3 regions of the Streptomyces sp. NPDC058671 genome follow, and region 2 is predicted to be linked to each of the others. Evidence: riboswitches for the same ligand, from Rfam matches in the RefSeq annotation. Region 2 holds a riboswitch; each other region holds the start of a gene.
What was found. Region 2 has a riboswitch for thiamine pyrophosphate ahead of ACFWV2_RS18985 (thiamine ABC transporter substrate binding subunit). Riboswitches for the same ligand answer to the same signal wherever they lie in the genome.

Region 1: it holds a riboswitch for thiamine pyrophosphate, as region 2 does, so the genes downstream of both, thiO (glycine oxidase ThiO) here and ACFWV2_RS18985 (thiamine ABC transporter substrate binding subunit) in region 2, are expected to answer to the same signal.
Region 3: it holds a riboswitch for thiamine pyrophosphate, as region 2 does, so the genes downstream of both, thiC (phosphomethylpyrimidine synthase ThiC) here and ACFWV2_RS18985 (thiamine ABC transporter substrate binding subunit) in region 2, are expected to answer to the same signal.

The regions. Positions count from the first base shown of each region.
Region 1 covers NZ_JBHXSA010000013.1:16,662-21,723, reverse strand. The annotation lists gene ACFWV2_RS17840 (Rv2175c family DNA-binding protein) at 1-203, opposite strand, end outside; gene ACFWV2_RS17835 (NAD(P)/FAD-dependent oxidoreductase) at 247-1,410, opposite strand; TPP riboswitch at 1,555-1,668, shown strand; gene thiO (glycine oxidase ThiO) at 1,666-2,847, shown strand; gene thiS (sulfur carrier protein ThiS) at 2,844-3,044, shown strand; gene ACFWV2_RS17820 (thiazole synthase) at 3,050-3,844, shown strand; gene pknB (Stk1 family PASTA domain-containing Ser/Thr kinase) at 3,877-5,062, shown strand, end outside.
Region 2 covers NZ_JBHXSA010000014.1:80,025-85,086, reverse strand. The annotation lists gene ACFWV2_RS18995 (phosphatidate cytidylyltransferase) at 1-311, shown strand, start outside; gene rlmN (23S rRNA (adenine(2503)-C(2))-methyltransferase RlmN) at 393-1,499, shown strand; TPP riboswitch at 1,529-1,639, shown strand; gene ACFWV2_RS18985 (thiamine ABC transporter substrate binding subunit) at 1,741-2,835, shown strand; gene ACFWV2_RS18980 (ABC transporter permease) at 2,874-4,487, shown strand; gene ACFWV2_RS18975 (ABC transporter ATP-binding protein) at 4,487-5,062, shown strand, end outside.
Region 3 covers NZ_JBHXSA010000001.1:64,258-69,319, forward strand. The annotation lists gene ACFWV2_RS00205 (XRE family transcriptional regulator) at 1-176, shown strand, start outside; gene ACFWV2_RS00210 (NUDIX domain-containing protein) at 179-649, shown strand; gene thiC (phosphomethylpyrimidine synthase ThiC) at 799-2,598, opposite strand; TPP riboswitch at 2,592-2,726, opposite strand; gene ACFWV2_RS00220 (YibE/F family protein) at 2,798-4,156, shown strand; gene ACFWV2_RS00225 (SsgA family sporulation/cell division regulator) at 4,255-4,698, opposite strand; gene ACFWV2_RS00230 (IclR family transcriptional regulator) at 4,836-5,062, opposite strand, start outside.

The DNA.
Region 1 (5,062 bases), on a different contig from region 2:
AGGCCCTTGACGATCTTGTCGCCCTGGATGAAGGCGGCGGGGATCTGCAGGGCGTTGTTCTCTCCACGGCGCACGGCGATCAGCTGACCTTCCTTGATCAGCTGCCGCACCCGCGTCACCTCGATATCGAGCATCTCCGCGATGTCGGGCACGTAGAGCCAGGCGGGGACGAGCGCATCGATCTTTACGTCAATCTCGGTCACAGGACAAGCCTGCCATCCCGGACCGACAGCCGGTAGTCGGGCCCTACGCGACTGCCGCCTTCAGGGGTACGGAGGGGTCCGCCGCGCGCGTGGGGTCCACGGCCGTGGCCGTCTCGATGAGCTTGCGGCCCTGGGCCAGGTCGCGGGGGCGGCCGACGGCGAGGAGGGCCACCGGCACGTCGGCGCGCAGCCAGAGCACGGACCAGGCCTCGTCGGCGGGGGTGCCGCGCCAGAGCAGCCGGTCCGCGTCCGCGTGGTGGCCGGCGTACTGGACGAAGCGGCCGAACTGCTCGGACCAGAAGTACGGGACGGGGTCGTACGGCGTGTCCGCGGCCCCGGTGATGGTGGCGGCGACCGTGCGGGGGCCCTGGAGGGCGTTGTCCCAGTGGTGGACGAGGAGGCGCTCCCCGTAGCGGGCGGAGGGGAAGGAGGCGCAGTCGCCGACGGCGTACACGTCGGGCAGGGAGGTGCGCAGCCGCTCGTCCGCGGTGACGGCGCCGCCGGGGTCGAGGGCGATGCCGGAGCCGGTGAGCCAGCCGGTGGCGGGGCGGGCCCCGATGCCGACGACGACGGCGTCGGCGGGGAGCTCGCGGCCGTCGGCGAGGAGGACGCGGCCGGGCTCGACGGTGTCCACGCGCGCGCGGGTGAGGAGTTCGGCGCCGTGGGCCCCGTACCACTCGGCCATGGGGGTGGTGACCTCGGCGGGCAGGGCGCCGGCGAGGGGGCGGTCGGCGGCCTCGACGACGGTGACGGCGCAGCCCGCCTCGCGCGCGGCGGTGGCGAACTCGGCGCCGATCCATCCGGCGCCGACGACCACCACGGTGTGGCGGCGCTCCAGGACGGGCCCGAGGCGTACGGCGTCGTCGAGGGTCCGCAGCAGATGGACGCCGGGGACGCCCTCGGCGCCGGGCAGGGTGACCGGCTGGGCGCCGGTGGCGACGACCAGGGTGTCGTAGCGGACGGGTCCGGCCTCGGTGTCGATCTCGTGGTCGGCGGCGCGCAGTCCTGTGACGTCGAGGCCGAGGCGGAGCTCGATGCCGAGGGCCTCGAAGTCGATGTCGAAGGCGGAGTCCTCGGCCTTGCCGAGGAGGATGGCCTTGGAGAGCGGGGGCCGGTCGTAGGGCTGGTGGGGTTCGGCCCCGATGAGGGTCAGGGGGCCGGTGAAGCCCTGTTCCCGCAGGGCGACGGCGGTCTGCACGCCCGCCATCCCGGCGCCGACGATCACGACATGCTGCTGGGCCTGCTTCTGCTCGCTCACCCGACCACCTTACGCATCTGACGAGCCATCAGGAATGCGGAGGCCAGGAGGGGTCTGTGGCCGCCTCGAGGACGGAAGCTAGGCTGGCGGGCGTAAAGCACTCGCGGGAGCCCGGACGCACCGGGCTGAGAGGGAGGCTGAGACGGCCTCCGACCGTACGAACCTGATCCGGGTCATGCCGGCGAAGGGAGGGGCTGGACGCCCATGCGTTCCTCCGATGTCTCCGACATCTCCGACGTCCTCGTGATCGGGGGCGGCATCGTCGGCCTGGTCACGGCCTGGCGGTCCGCCGGGCGCGGACTGCGCACCACGGTCGTCGACCCGGACCCCGGCGGCGGCGCCGCGCGGGTCGCGGCCGGGATGCTCGCCGCCGTCACCGAACTCCACTACGGCGAGGAGACCCTGCTCGGGCTCAACCTCGCCTCCGCCGCGCGCTACCCCGCCTTCGTCGCCGAGCTGGAGGAGTCCACGGGACACGACGTCGGCTACCGCGCCTGCGGCACCCTCGCCGTCGCCCTCGACGCCGACGACCGGGCCCACCTGCGCGAACTGCACGCCCTGCAGACCCGCTGCGGGCTCGCCTCCGAGTGGCTCAGCGGCCGCGAGTGCCGCCGCCTCGAACCGATGCTCGCCCCGGGCGTGCGCGGCGGGCTGCGGGTCGACGGCGACCACCAGGTCGACCCGCGCCGGCTGGCCGCCGCGCTCCTCGTCGCCTGCGAGCGGGCCGGGGTGGTCTTCCACCGCGCCCTCGCGCAGAGCCTGACGGTGGTGCGGGGCCGCGCGCGCGGTGCCGTGCTCGTCGGCGGCCGGGAACTGACGGCCGACCAGGTCGTCCTGGCCGCCGGAAGCCTGAGCGGGCGGCTCGCGGGCGTGCCGGCCGAGGTGCTGCCGCCCGTCCGCCCCGTGAAGGGCCAGGTGCTGCGGCTGCGGGTGCCGGCCGCGTACGCCCCCTTCCTCTCCCGGACCGTCCGGGCCGTGGTGCGGGGCAGCCACGTCTACCTGGTGCCCCGCGCGAACGGCGAGCTCGTCGTCGGCGCCACCAGCGAGGAACTCGGGTGGGACACCACGGTGACGGCGGGCGGGGTGTACGAGCTGCTGCGTGACGCCCACGAGCTCGTCCCCGGGATCACCGAGCTGCCGCTCACCGAGACCGTGGCGGGCCTGCGCCCCGCGTCCCCCGACAACGCGCCGCTGCTCGGCCCCACCGCGCTGCCGGGTCTGCACCTGGCCACCGGGCACTACCGCAACGGGGTCCTGCTCACCCCCGTCACCGGCGACGTCATGGCCCAGGTCCTGACCACCGGCGTCCTCCCCGACGAGGCGCGCCCCTTCACCCCCCGCCGTTTCGCCCCCGCCCCTCCCGTACGCCAGGAGCAGCCCGCATGAACGTGTCCGTGAACGGAGAACCGCGCGAGCTCTCCGGCCCCCTCACCCTCGACGCCCTCGTCGCCACCCTGACCACGGCCCGCTCCGGGGTCGCCGCCGCCCTCAACGAGACGGTCGTGCCGCGGGGGCAGTGGCCGTCGACGCTCCTCGGCGAAGGCGACCGGGTCGAGGTCCTCACCGCGGTACAGGGAGGCTGAACGCGATGTCCGACGACACCTTCGTCCTCGGCGGTACGGAGTTCTCCTCGCGCCTGATCATGGGCACCGGCGGGGCGCCCAGCCTCGACGTCCTGGAGCGCTCGCTGACCGCCAGCGGTACGGAACTGACGACGGTCGCCATGCGGCGCCTGGACCCCACCGTGCAGGGCTCGGTCCTCTCCGTCCTGGAGCGGCTCGGCATCCGCGTCCTGCCCAACACGGCGGGCTGCTTCACGGCCGGCGAGGCGGTCCTGACCGCACGGCTCGCGCGGGAGGCGCTCGGCACCGACTGGATCAAGCTGGAGGTCGTCGCCGACGAGCGGACCCTGCTGCCGGACGGGGAGGAACTCCTCGCCGCGGCCGAGACCCTCGTGGACGACGGCTTCACCGTCCTCCCTTACACCAACGACGACCCGGTCCTCGCGCGGAAGCTGGAGGACGTGGGCTGCGCGGCGATCATGCCGCTCGGCTCCCCCATCGGCTCCGGGCTCGGCATCCGCAACCCGCACAACTTCCAGCTGATCACGGAGCGGGCGGGGGTGCCGGTGATCCTCGACGCGGGCGCGGGCACGGCGTCCGACGCGACGCTCGCGATGGAGCTGGGGTGCGCGGCCGTGATGCTGGCGTCGGCGGTGACCCGGGCGCAGGAGCCGGTCCTGATGGCGGCGGCGATGCGGCACGCGGTCGAGGCGGGCCGGCTGGCGTGGCGGGCGGGCCGCATCCCCCGCCGTCACTTCGCGGAGGCGTCCTCCCCCTCCGCCGGCCGCCCCCGCCTGGACCCGGAACGCCCGGCCTTCTGACCCTCCGCCCCACGGCTCGTAGACTCGTCGCCGTGGACACGACCCTTCAGGACCCCCTCGTCGGGCGGATGCTCGACGGCCGCTACCGCGTCGACGCGCGCATCGCCGTCGGCGGGATGGCCACGGTCTACCGGGCCGTGGACACCCGCCTCGACCGCGTCCTCGCGCTCAAGGTGATGCATCCCGCCCTCGCGACCGACGCCGCCTTCGTCGAGCGCTTCATCCGTGAGGCGAAGTCCGTCGCCCGCCTCGCCCACCCCAACGTGGTCGGGGTCTTCGACCAGGGCGCCGAGGGCGCGTACGTCTACCTGGCGATGGAGTACGTCGACGGCTGCACCCTCCGTGACGTCCTGCGCGAGCGCGGCGCCCTGGCGCCCCGCGCCGCCCTGGACATCCTGGAGCCGATGCTCGCCGCGCTGGGCGCCGCGCACCGGGCCGGGTTCGTGCACCGGGACATGAAGCCGGAGAACGTCCTGATAGGGGACGACGGCCGGGTCAAGGTCGCCGACTTCGGTCTCGTACGGACCGTGGGCTCGGCGACCGCCACCACCGGGTCGGTCCTCGGCACCGTCTCGTACCTCGCGCCGGAGCAGATCGAGCACGGCACCGCCGACACCCGCGCCGACGTGTACGCCTGCGGTGTCGTCCTGTACGAGATGCTGACCGGCGGCAGGCCCCATGGCGGCGACACCCCCGCCCAGGTGCTCTACCAGCACCTCCACACCGACGTGCCCGCCCCCTCGGCCACCGTCCCCGGCCTCGCCCTCGAACTCGACGAGCTGGTCACGGCGGCCACCGCCCGTCACCCCGATGTCCGCCCGCACGACGCCGTCGCCCTGCTCGCCCTCCTCCGGGAGGCCCGCGCCGCGCTCGGCGAGGAGCAGCTGGACGCCGTGCCCCCGCAGGCCCGGCCCGGGGCCCGGGACACGGCCGAGGACCGGACCAGTGTGATCGCCCGGCCCGTACCGGCCGCCGGGGCGCAGGACCCCCAGCCGGTGCTGCACACGAACCGGCTGCCCGCGCCGGAGCCCCCCGCTCCCGCGGCGGCGGCCCGCCGCCGGCCCCCGCGCGGCCCCCTTCTGATCGTCCTCGGTGTCCTGCTCGCCCTCGGACTCGGCGCCGGCGTCTGGTACATCAATTCCGGCCAGTTCACCCGGGTCCCCGCCGTCCTCGGCCAGACCGAGGCGGTCGCGACGCAGCGGATCACCGACGCCGGTC
Region 2 (5,062 bases):
GGATCAGCCCCGGCAAGACCCGGGAGGGTCTGGTCGGCGGGGTGACGTTCGCGATGGCGGCGGGAGCTCTGTGCATGGAGTTCCTGATCGACGACGGCATCTGGTGGCAGGGCCTGATCATCGGTCTCGCGGTGGCGGCGAGCGCGACGCTCGGCGACCTCGGCGAGTCGATGATCAAACGGGACCTCGGCATCAAGGACATGGGCACGCTGCTTCCGGGCCACGGCGGCATCATGGACCGCCTGGACTCCCTGCTGCCGACGGCACCGGTGGTGTGGCTGCTCCTGGCACTGTTCGTCGGTACCGCCTGACCTGCGGTTCTTCACGTGAGGGGCTCGTTGTCCACAGGGGCGGCGGGCCCTTCTTCGTATCTCTGCGACACTGGTATCACCATGCCCAAGCCCGGAGAACTCACTTTCGTCGCCCCCCGCGGAGCCAAGAAGCCGCCGCGGCACCTGGCCGACCTCACGCCCGCCGAGCGGAAGGAGGCCGTCGCCGCGATCGGCGAGAAGCCCTTCCGTGCCAAGCAGCTGTCCACGCACTACTTCGCGCGGTACGCGCACGATCCCGCCGAGTGGACGGACATCCCGGCCGCCTCGCGGGAGAAGCTGGCCGGGGAGCTGCTTCCCGACCTGATGTCCGTGGTGCGGCACATCTCGTGCGACGACGACACCACCCGTAAGACCCTGTGGCGGCTGCACGACGGCACGCTCGTCGAGTCGGTGCTCATGCGCTACCCGGACCGGGTGACCATGTGCATCTCCTCGCAGGCCGGGTGCGGGATGAACTGCCCGTTCTGCGCGACCGGGCAGGCCGGGCTCGACCGGAACCTGTCGACCGCCGAGATCGTGCACCAGATCGTCGACGGCATGCGGTCCCTGCGGGACGGCGAGGTGCCCGGGGGGCCGGCGCGGCTCTCCAACATCGTGTTCATGGGCATGGGCGAACCGCTCGCCAACTACAAGCGGGTCGTCGGCGCCATCCGGCGGCTCACCGATCCCGAGCCGGACGGCCTGGGCCTCTCCCAGCGCGGGATCACCGTCTCCACCGTGGGTCTGGTGCCGGCGATGCTGCGCTTCTCCGACGAGGGCTTCAAGTGCCGGCTCGCGGTGTCGCTGCACGCCCCGGACGACGAGCTGCGGGACACCCTGGTTCCGGTGAACACCCGCTGGAACGTGCGGGAGGTCCTCGACGCGGCCTGGGAGTACGCGGAGAAGTCCGGACGCCGGATCTCCATCGAGTACGCGCTCATCCGGGACATCAACGACCAGGCCTGGCGCGGTGACCTCCTCGGCCGGCTCCTCAAGGGCCGACGGGTGCACGTCAACCTGATCCCGTTGAACCCGACGCCCGGTTCGAAGTGGACCGCGTCCCGTCCCGAGGACGAGAAGGCCTTCGTCGAGGCCATCGCGCGCCACGGCGTCCCGGTGACCGTCCGGGACACCCGGGGTCAGGAGATCGACGGTGCCTGTGGACAGCTGGCCGCCGCCGAACGCTGACCTTGTACTCTGAGCTCGAACACATCTCCATATTCCGACAGGGGAGCGCCACAGCGCTGAGAGTGCGGTCACCGTAGGACCGCAGACCCTCTGAACCTTGCCCAGGTCATTCTGGGTAGGAAGTTCGGTCGTTAACTCAAGCTGTTGCGCCCTGCCCGCGTCCGGTCCGCCGGTCGTGGGCAGGGCCGCGTCTCTTCCTGGTCATACCCAGGAGGAAATCTCAGTGAGCACCAAAATCTCAGTGAGCACCAAGAAGGCGGCGGCCGCCGCGCTCGTCGCGGCCCTGGGCGTCACCGCCCTCACCGCCTGCGGCACGGACGACGGCCGTGACGCCGCGGGCGCGTCCGGCGCGCCCGCCCCGAAGACCGTGACCCTCGTCAGCCACGACTCCTTCAACGCCTCCAAGGAGGTGCTCGCGAAGTTCACCGAGCAGACCGGTTTCACCGTGAAGGTCCTCAAGAGCGGGGACGCGGGCGAGGCCGTCAACAAGGAGATCCTGACCAAGGGCTCCCCGCAGGGTGACGTCTTCTTCGGCGTCGACAACACCCTGCTGTCCCGCGCCCTCGACAACGGCATCTTCGTCCCGTACGAGGCGAAGGGCCTGGACCGCGTCCCGGCCGCGTACCGGCTCGACAAGGAGCACCGGGTCACGCCGATCGACTCGGGCGACATCTGCGTCAACTACGACAAGAAGTACTTCGCCGACAGGAAGCTGGCGCCGCCGCAGACCTTCGACGACCTGGCGAAGCCGGCGTACAAGGACCTGCTCGTCGTCGAGAACCCCGAGCGGTCCTCCCCGGGCCTCGGCTTCCTCCTCGGTACGGCCGCCAAGTACGGCGACGAAGGCTGGCAGGACTACTGGACGAAGCTCAAGGCCAACGGTGTGAAGACCGTCGACAGCTGGGAGCTCGCCTACAACCAGGAGTTCTCCGGTTCCGCCGGCGGCAAGCAGGCCAAGGGCGACCGGCCGCTCGTCGTGTCCTACGCCTCCAGCCCGCCGGTCGAGGTGCTGTACGGCGAGCCGCAGCCGAAGGTGGCGCCGACCGGCGTCTCCACCGGCACCTGCTTCCGGCAGACCGAGTTCGCCGGCCTCCTGGACGGGGCGAAGAACCCCGTCGGCGGCAAGGCGCTGATCGACTTCCTGATCTCGAAGGAGTTCCAGGAGGACATGCCGCTCCAGATGTTCGTGAACCCGGTGGCGACGGACGCCGCCCTGCCGGAGCTCTTCACGAAGCACGGCGTGGTCGTCGACAGGCCGGAGACCATGGCCCCCGAGAAGATCGCCGAGAAGCGTGACCCGTGGATCCAGCAGTGGTCGTCGCTCGTCCTGAAGTGACGCGCGGCCTGCGGGGGAGCGCGGCGCGGCTGGGGCTCATGGCCCTGCCCGCCGCGTTCTTCGGGGTCTTCTTCGCCTGGCCGGTCGTCTCGATCGTCGAACGGGGGCTGCGGCCCGAGGGGGCGTGGCGGTTCGGGCGGATCGGCGAGACGCTGAGCCGGCCGGACATCCTCGACGTGCTCGGCTTCACGGCGTGGCAGGCGCTCGCCTCCACGGCGCTGACGCTGCTCGTCGCGCTGCCCGGCGCGTATGTCTTCGCCCGCTTCGACTTCCCCGGCAAGGGCGTGCTGCGGGCCGTGGTGACGGTGCCGTTCGTGCTGCCGACGGTCCTGGTCGGCACCGCGTTCCTCGCGCTCGTCGGCCGGAACGGTCTGACGGACGAGCTGTGGGGGCTGCGGCTCGACACCAGCGTGTGGGCGATCCTCCTCGCCCACGTCTTCTTCAACTACGCGGTCGTCGTACGGACCGTCGGCGGGCTCTGGTCCCAGCTGGACCCGCGCCAGGAGGAGGCCGCCCGGGTCCTCGGCGCCTCACGCCTGACGGCCTGGCGGACGGTGACGCTGCCCGCCCTCGTGCCGGCGGTGGCGGCGGCCGCCCTGATGGTCTTCCTCTTCACCTTCACCTCCTTCGGCGTCGTGCAGATCCTGGGCGGGGACGCCTACTCCACCCTGGAGGCGGAGATCTACCGGCAGACCGCCCGGCTGCTCGACCTGCCGACGGCCGCCGTCCTGACCCTCGTCCAGTTCGTGGCGGTCGGCGCGATCCTGGCCGTGCACGCCCGGACGGTACGGAGGCGGGAGACGGCGCTGCGGCTCGTACCGCCGGAGCGGACCGCGCGCCGCCCGCGCGGCGCCGGGCAGTGGGCGCTGCTCGGAGGCGTCCTCGTCTCGGTGGCGCTGCTGATCCTGCTGCCGCTCGGGGTGCTCGTGGAGCGTTCCTTCGCCGGGTCCGGCGGCTACGGCCTCGGCTACTACCGGGCGCTCGGCTCGCTCGACGAGTCCGGCACCTTCCTCGTACCGCCCCTGGAGGCGATCGGGAACTCCCTGCGGTACGCGGTGGCCGCCACCGGCATCGCGGTGCTGATCGGCGGGCTCGCGGCGGCGGCGCTCACCCGGCGGGCAGGCCGGCTGGTACGCGGCTTCGACGCGCTCCTCATGCTGCCGCTCGGGGTGTCCGCCGTGACGGTCGGCTTCGGTTTCCTCATCACCCTGGACGAACCGCCGTTCGACCTGCGGGCCAGCTGGATCCTCGTACCCCTCGCGCAGGCCCTGGTCGGTGTCCCCTTCGTCGTACGGACGATGCTGCCGGTGCTGCGCGCGGTCGACGAGCGGCTGCGGGAGGCTGCGGCCGTACTCGGTGCCTCGCCGTGGCGGGCCTGGCGGGAGGTGGACCTGCCGCTGGTGCGGCGGGCGCTGCTCATCGCCGCCGGGTTCGCCTTCGCGGTCTCGCTCGGCGAGTTCGGTGCGACGGTCTTCATCGCCCGGCCCGAGAGCCCGACGCTCCCGGTGGCGGTGGCCCGGCTCCTCGGGCGGCCCGGCGAACTCAACTACGGCCAGGCGATGGCCCTCTCGACGATCCTGATGGTGGTGTGCGCGGTGTCCCTGCTGCTGCTCGAACGGCTCCGGACCGACCGGACCTCCGGGGAGTTCTGATGCTGAGACTCGATCGCGCGACCGTACGGTTCGGGGAGCGGGCCGCGCTGGACGCCGTGGACCTGGAGGTCGCCGAGCACGAGATCGTGTGCGTCCTCGGGCCCAGCGGCAGCGGCAAGTCCACGCTGCTGCGGGTCGTCGCCGGACTCCAGGACCTCGACGGCGGCCGGGTGCTGCTCGGTGGCGCCGACCAGAGCGGGGTGCCGGTGCACCGGCGCGGGGTCGGCCTCATGTTCCAGGACCATCAGCTGTTCCCGCAGCGGGACGTGGGCGGCAACGTCGCCTTCGGGCTGCGGATGCGGGGGGCGGGCCGCGCCGAACAGACCGGACGGGTGGCGGAGCTGCTCGACCTCGTCGGCCTGCCGGGCGCCGAGCGGCGGTCCGTCGCCGCGCTCTCCGGCGGCGAGCAGCAGCGGGTGGCGCTGGCCCGCGCCCTGGCGCCCCGGCCCCGGCTGCTGATGCTGGACGAACCGCTCGGCCAGCTCGACCGGGGGCTGCGGGAACGGCTGGTGGTGGAGCTGCGGCAGCTGTTCGGGCGGCTCGGCACGACGGTCCTGGCGGTGACCCACGACCAG
Region 3 (5,062 bases), on a different contig from region 2:
CGCTCTACCGCGCCGACGATCAGTTGCTGGTCAATGCCCACGTCTGGGGGGTCAATGCATACGGGGCCCCGGTGTGGCACCTTCGGCGAAGCGGCGAAGGCGGCATGTTCGACACCTACGCCGAGAGCTTCAACGCGGTGTGGTCCACAGCGACCCCCGTACAGCATGAGGGGTGACCATGGGACGGACCGAGTACTACGACGACCCGAACGCTCCCAAGCCGAACAGCATGGTTGTCGCGGCCTCAGCCGTCGTCACCGACGCCCAGGGGCGCATCCTGCTCCAGCGTCGACGCGACAACGATCTCTGGGCCCTCCCTGGCGGGGGCATGGACCTCACTGACTCACTTCCCGGCACGGCCGTCCGTGAGGTCAAGGAAGAGACCGGCTTGGACGTGGAGGTCACCGGGCTAGTGGGCACGTACACCGACCCGAGGCACATCATCGCCTACTCGGATGGAGAGGTGCGCCGGCAGTTCAACGTCTGCTTCACCGCACGAATCGTCGGCGGCGAGCTGGCAATCTCGGACGAGTCGACGGAGCTACGGTTCGTTCCTCCAGACGAGCTGGACCGACTTCCCATGCACCACACGCAGCGACTCAGGCTCAGCCACTACATGGAGCACCGCGAACGGCCCTATCTCGGCTAACCCATCTACTCCTACTGGCTGCACGGCTATCGGAGCGTCCCCAACATGTGCTGGTGGACGCTCCGACGTCAAAGGATCAGTCCACAGAACAACGAAGGCTGACCGACGACTCCCCCCGGAATGCCGTCGGTCAGCCTCGTTTGCGCAGGTCAGTCAGCCAGCGGAAGGTAGACGCGGTTGCCGGAGGCCGCGAACTCCTTGGACTTCTCCAGCATCCCGGCCTCGATCTCATCCGGGGTGGCGTCCGCGTCGCCGCCGAACTGCTCTGTGATGCTTCTACTGATCTTCATCGAGCAGAACTTCGGACCGCACATCGAGCAGAAGTGCGCGGTCTTCGCGGGCTCCGCGGGCAGCGTCTCGTCGTGGAACTCCCGCGCGGTGTCCGGGTCGAGCGCCAGGTTGAACTGGTCCTCCCAGCGGAACTCGAACCGCGCGTCCGAGAGCGCGTCGTCCCACTCCTGAGCGCCCGGGTGCCCCTTCGCGAGGTCGGCCGCGTGCGCCGCGATCTTGTACGTGATGACCCCCGTCTTCACGTCGTCCCTGTTCGGCAGGCCCAGGTGCTCCTTGGGCGTGACGTAGCAGAGCATCGCCGTCCCCCACCAGGCGATCATCGCCGCGCCGATGCCGGAGGTGATGTGGTCGTACGCGGGCGCCACGTCCGTCGTCAGCGGGCCGAGCGTGTAGAACGGCGCCTCCTCGCAGATCTCCTGCTGGAGGTCGATGTTCTCCTTGATCTTGTGCATCGGGACGTGCCCGGGGCCCTCGATCATCGTCTGCACGTGGTGGCGCTTGGCGATCGTGTTCAGCTCGCCGAGCGTGCGCAGCTCCGCGAACTGCGCCTCGTCGTTGGCGTCCGCGATCGAGCCGGGGCGCAGCCCGTCGCCGAGCGAGTACGTGACGTCGTACGCCGCCAGGATCTCGCAGAGCTCCTCGAAGTTCGTGTAGAGGAAGTTCTCCTTGTGGTGGGCGAGACACCAGGCGGCCATGATCGAGCCGCCGCGCGAGACGATGCCGGTCTTGCGGCGCGCGGTGAGCGGCACGTACGGCAGGAGTACGCCGGCGTGCACGGTCATGTAGTCCACGCCCTGCTCGGCCTGCTCGATGACCGTGTCCTTGTAGATCTCCCAGGTCAGCTCCTCGGCCCGGCCGTCGACCTTCTCCAGGGCCTGGTAGAGCGGCACGGTGCCGATGGGCACGGGGGAGTTGCGCAGCACCCATTCGCGGGTGGTGTGGATGTTGCGTCCGGTGGACAGGTCCATGACCGTGTCGGCGCCCCACTTGGTCGCCCAGGTCATCTTCTCCACCTCCTCCTCGATGGAGGAGGTGACGGCGGAGTTGCCGATGTTGGCGTTGACCTTCACCAGGAACCGCTTGCCGATGATCATCGGCTCGATCTCCGGGTGGTTGACGTTCGCCGGGAGCACCGCGCGGCCCGCGGCGATCTCCTCCCGTACGACCTCGGGGGAGACGTTCTCCCGGATCGCCACGTACTCCATCTCCGGGGTGATCTCGCCCCGGCGGGCGTACGCGAGCTGCGTCACCGCCCGGCCGTCGCGGCTCCGGCGCGGCAGGCGCGGGCGGCCGGGGAAGACGGCGTCGAGGTTCTTGAGCCCGCCGCCGCGCGGCGAGGTGTGCTTGATGCCGTCGTCCTCGGGGCGGGCCGGGCGGCCCGCGTACTCCTCGGTGTCGCCGCGGCCGATGATCCAGTTCTCGCGCAGCGGCGGGAGGCCCCGTCGTACGTCGGTGTCGACGGTGGGGTCGGTGTACGGGCCGGACGTGTCGTACAGCGTGACGTCCTTGCCGTTGGTGAGGTGTACCTGACGGACCGGCACCCTGAGGTCGGGGCGCGAGCCCTGGACGTACCCCTTGTGCCAGCCCGGCGTGCGCTCGCCGTCGACAGAGGTGCCGTCCTGGTCGGAGGCAGGCGTGCGTGCGTCCTGAATGGTCATGAGACCGATCTCCCTACGCCGGCATTACCCGGTAACAGGTTCGGCGGTCGGCGCAGCCTCTTCCCGTACGCGCGTACGGTGATCAGCGCCCTCTCAGCCCGGTGCTCCGAGCTCCCGCGTGTGCAAAGGTGCCACCACGCTAGCGTCATCCCTGGCGTGCTGAACAGTGGGCCCCCGCCGTTCTTGCGATGATCGGTCGGTGACTTCCCCCGAGCAGACTCCCGAGCCGCACGGCCACGACCCCGGTCCCGGCCCCTCCCACGGGCACGGCCAGGGGCACGGCCACAGCCACAGCCACGGCCCCGCCGCCCCGGTGTCCCGGCACTTGCGCAAGGTCATCGCGGCCGTCCTGATCCCTTTCGCCACCGCCGTCGTGGTCGGCCTCGCGGTGCTGTGGCCGGGCGGTGCCCCGGCGCACGACCGCACCGGGGTCGGCTTCGACCGGCAGACCGAGCAGGGCAGGGTCGTCGCCGTCGAGCAGGTCGACTGCAAGGACGTGAACGCCGCGCAGGTCCCGCCGACCGGTGACACCTCCACCCCGGAGGGGCGCGAGGCCGTCGAGTCCCAGCGGGGACAGTGCGAGAAGGCGACCGTCGAACTGGTCAGCGGCCCGGAGAAGGGACGCAGGTTCACCGAGATCGTGCAGCCGGACGCGCCCCGCCAACTGGACCGGGGCCAGGGGGTGGTGGTGGCGTACGCCCCCGACGCCCCGCGTGACCTGCAGTATTCGGTGACCGACGTGAACCGCAAGGTGCCGTTGGCGGTGCTGGCCGGGATCTTCGCCCTCGTCGTCGTGCTCGTCGGCCGGATGCGCGGCGTGATGGCGCTCATCGCGCTCGTCGCGAGCTTCCTGGTGCTGACGTTCTTCATCCTGCCGGCGATCCTGGAGGGATCGAATCCGCTGGTGGTGGCGGTGGTCGGGTCGAGCGCGATCATGTTGATCGCCCTCTACATGTGCCACGGCCTCTCGGCCCGCACCTCGGTCGCGGTGCTCGGGACGCTGATCTCACTGCTGCTGATCGGCCTGCTCGGCTCGCTCTTCATCGGCTGGGCCTCGCTCAGCGGCAACACCGACGACAACACCGGTCTGATCCACGGCCTGTACCCGAGCATCGACATGTCCGGCCTGCTCCTGGCCGGAATCATTATCGGTTCGCTCGGTGTGCTCGACGACGTGACGGTCACCCAGACCTCGGCCGTCTGGGAGCTGCACCAGGCCGACCCGGGCATGGGGCCGCGCGCCCTGTACCGGGCCGCCATCCGGATCGGACGCGACCACATCGCCTCGGTAGTGAACACGCTTGTGCTCGCCTACGCCGGTGCCGCCCTCCCGCTGCTGCTGCTCTTCTCGATCGCGCAGAGCAGCATGGGGACGGTGGCCAACAGCGAGCTGATCGCCGAGGAGATCGTGCGGACCCTGGTGGGGTCGATCGGCCTGGTCGCCTCCGTGCCGGTCACCACGGCGCTCGCGGCCCTGGTGGTCTCCGCCGACCGACCGGCTTCCGGGGGGACCCGGCCCGCGACGGCACGGGGCGGACGGCGCCGCCGCGCCAAGTGACTCGTACGCGCGACGTCATGGCGGGTGACGTACGAACCCGGGATGGTGGGTACGTACGAGCCGCGTGGTTGCAGACGTACGAGAGGGCGGGCGCCGGTTCAGGCGGCCGGTCCCGCGCTCTCCTCGGCCAGGATCCGGCCGAGAGCGGCCTCCAGGTTGTCCTCGAAGTCGCCGAGGCTCCGTTCCTGCCCGAGCGGGACGAGCTTGTCCGTACGGTCGAGGAAGGCCACGAGCGGCGGCGCGCTCGCCCGGAACAGGGCACGGTCGCCGCCGACCTGGAGCCGGATGGAGACGTCCGAAAGGCCTTCGGGCTCCGTCGGGGCGATGTGCACGTCGCCGTCCCCGCTCGGCCGGGCGATGCCGTCGAGCAGCAGCTCCCGGCCGAAGGCCCAGGTCACGGGAGCGTCCCCGGGAAGGTGGAAGGTCATCCGCACCGCGTAGGGATCCCGGGTCTCATATCGCAGTTCGACCGGGATCCGGAAGGAGAGCTCCTCGGAGACGAGGAAGCTCATCAGGACTTCCGCCTGAACGGACTCTCGCATCGTGTACCCCGCAGTAGATGGAGCAGTTGTGTAAACACCGCTGCTGAAAGCTGTGACCGAAACGGCCAGGAATGATCCCCCGTGCCCTCTTGACGCAATCGTGCTGTACGCGCTAGCAGATCACAAGGAGTGATTTTTCAGATACTGATAGAGAAAGCGAGGGAACTGAAGAGCCGTCCGATCTCTGTGCGTAGTCGTTCGACTGCGGGGAGCAACCGTTCTTCTTGGTGAAGAGGGACAGAAATGGCCATGGCGGCCGCCGCGGAGCCCGCGGTGATGGGGATCGCGGCACAAACCGTGCCGAGCGCATATTCCTGACGCTCCACCAGAGGCTCCATTCGCCCCAAACCATCCAGACGCTCCA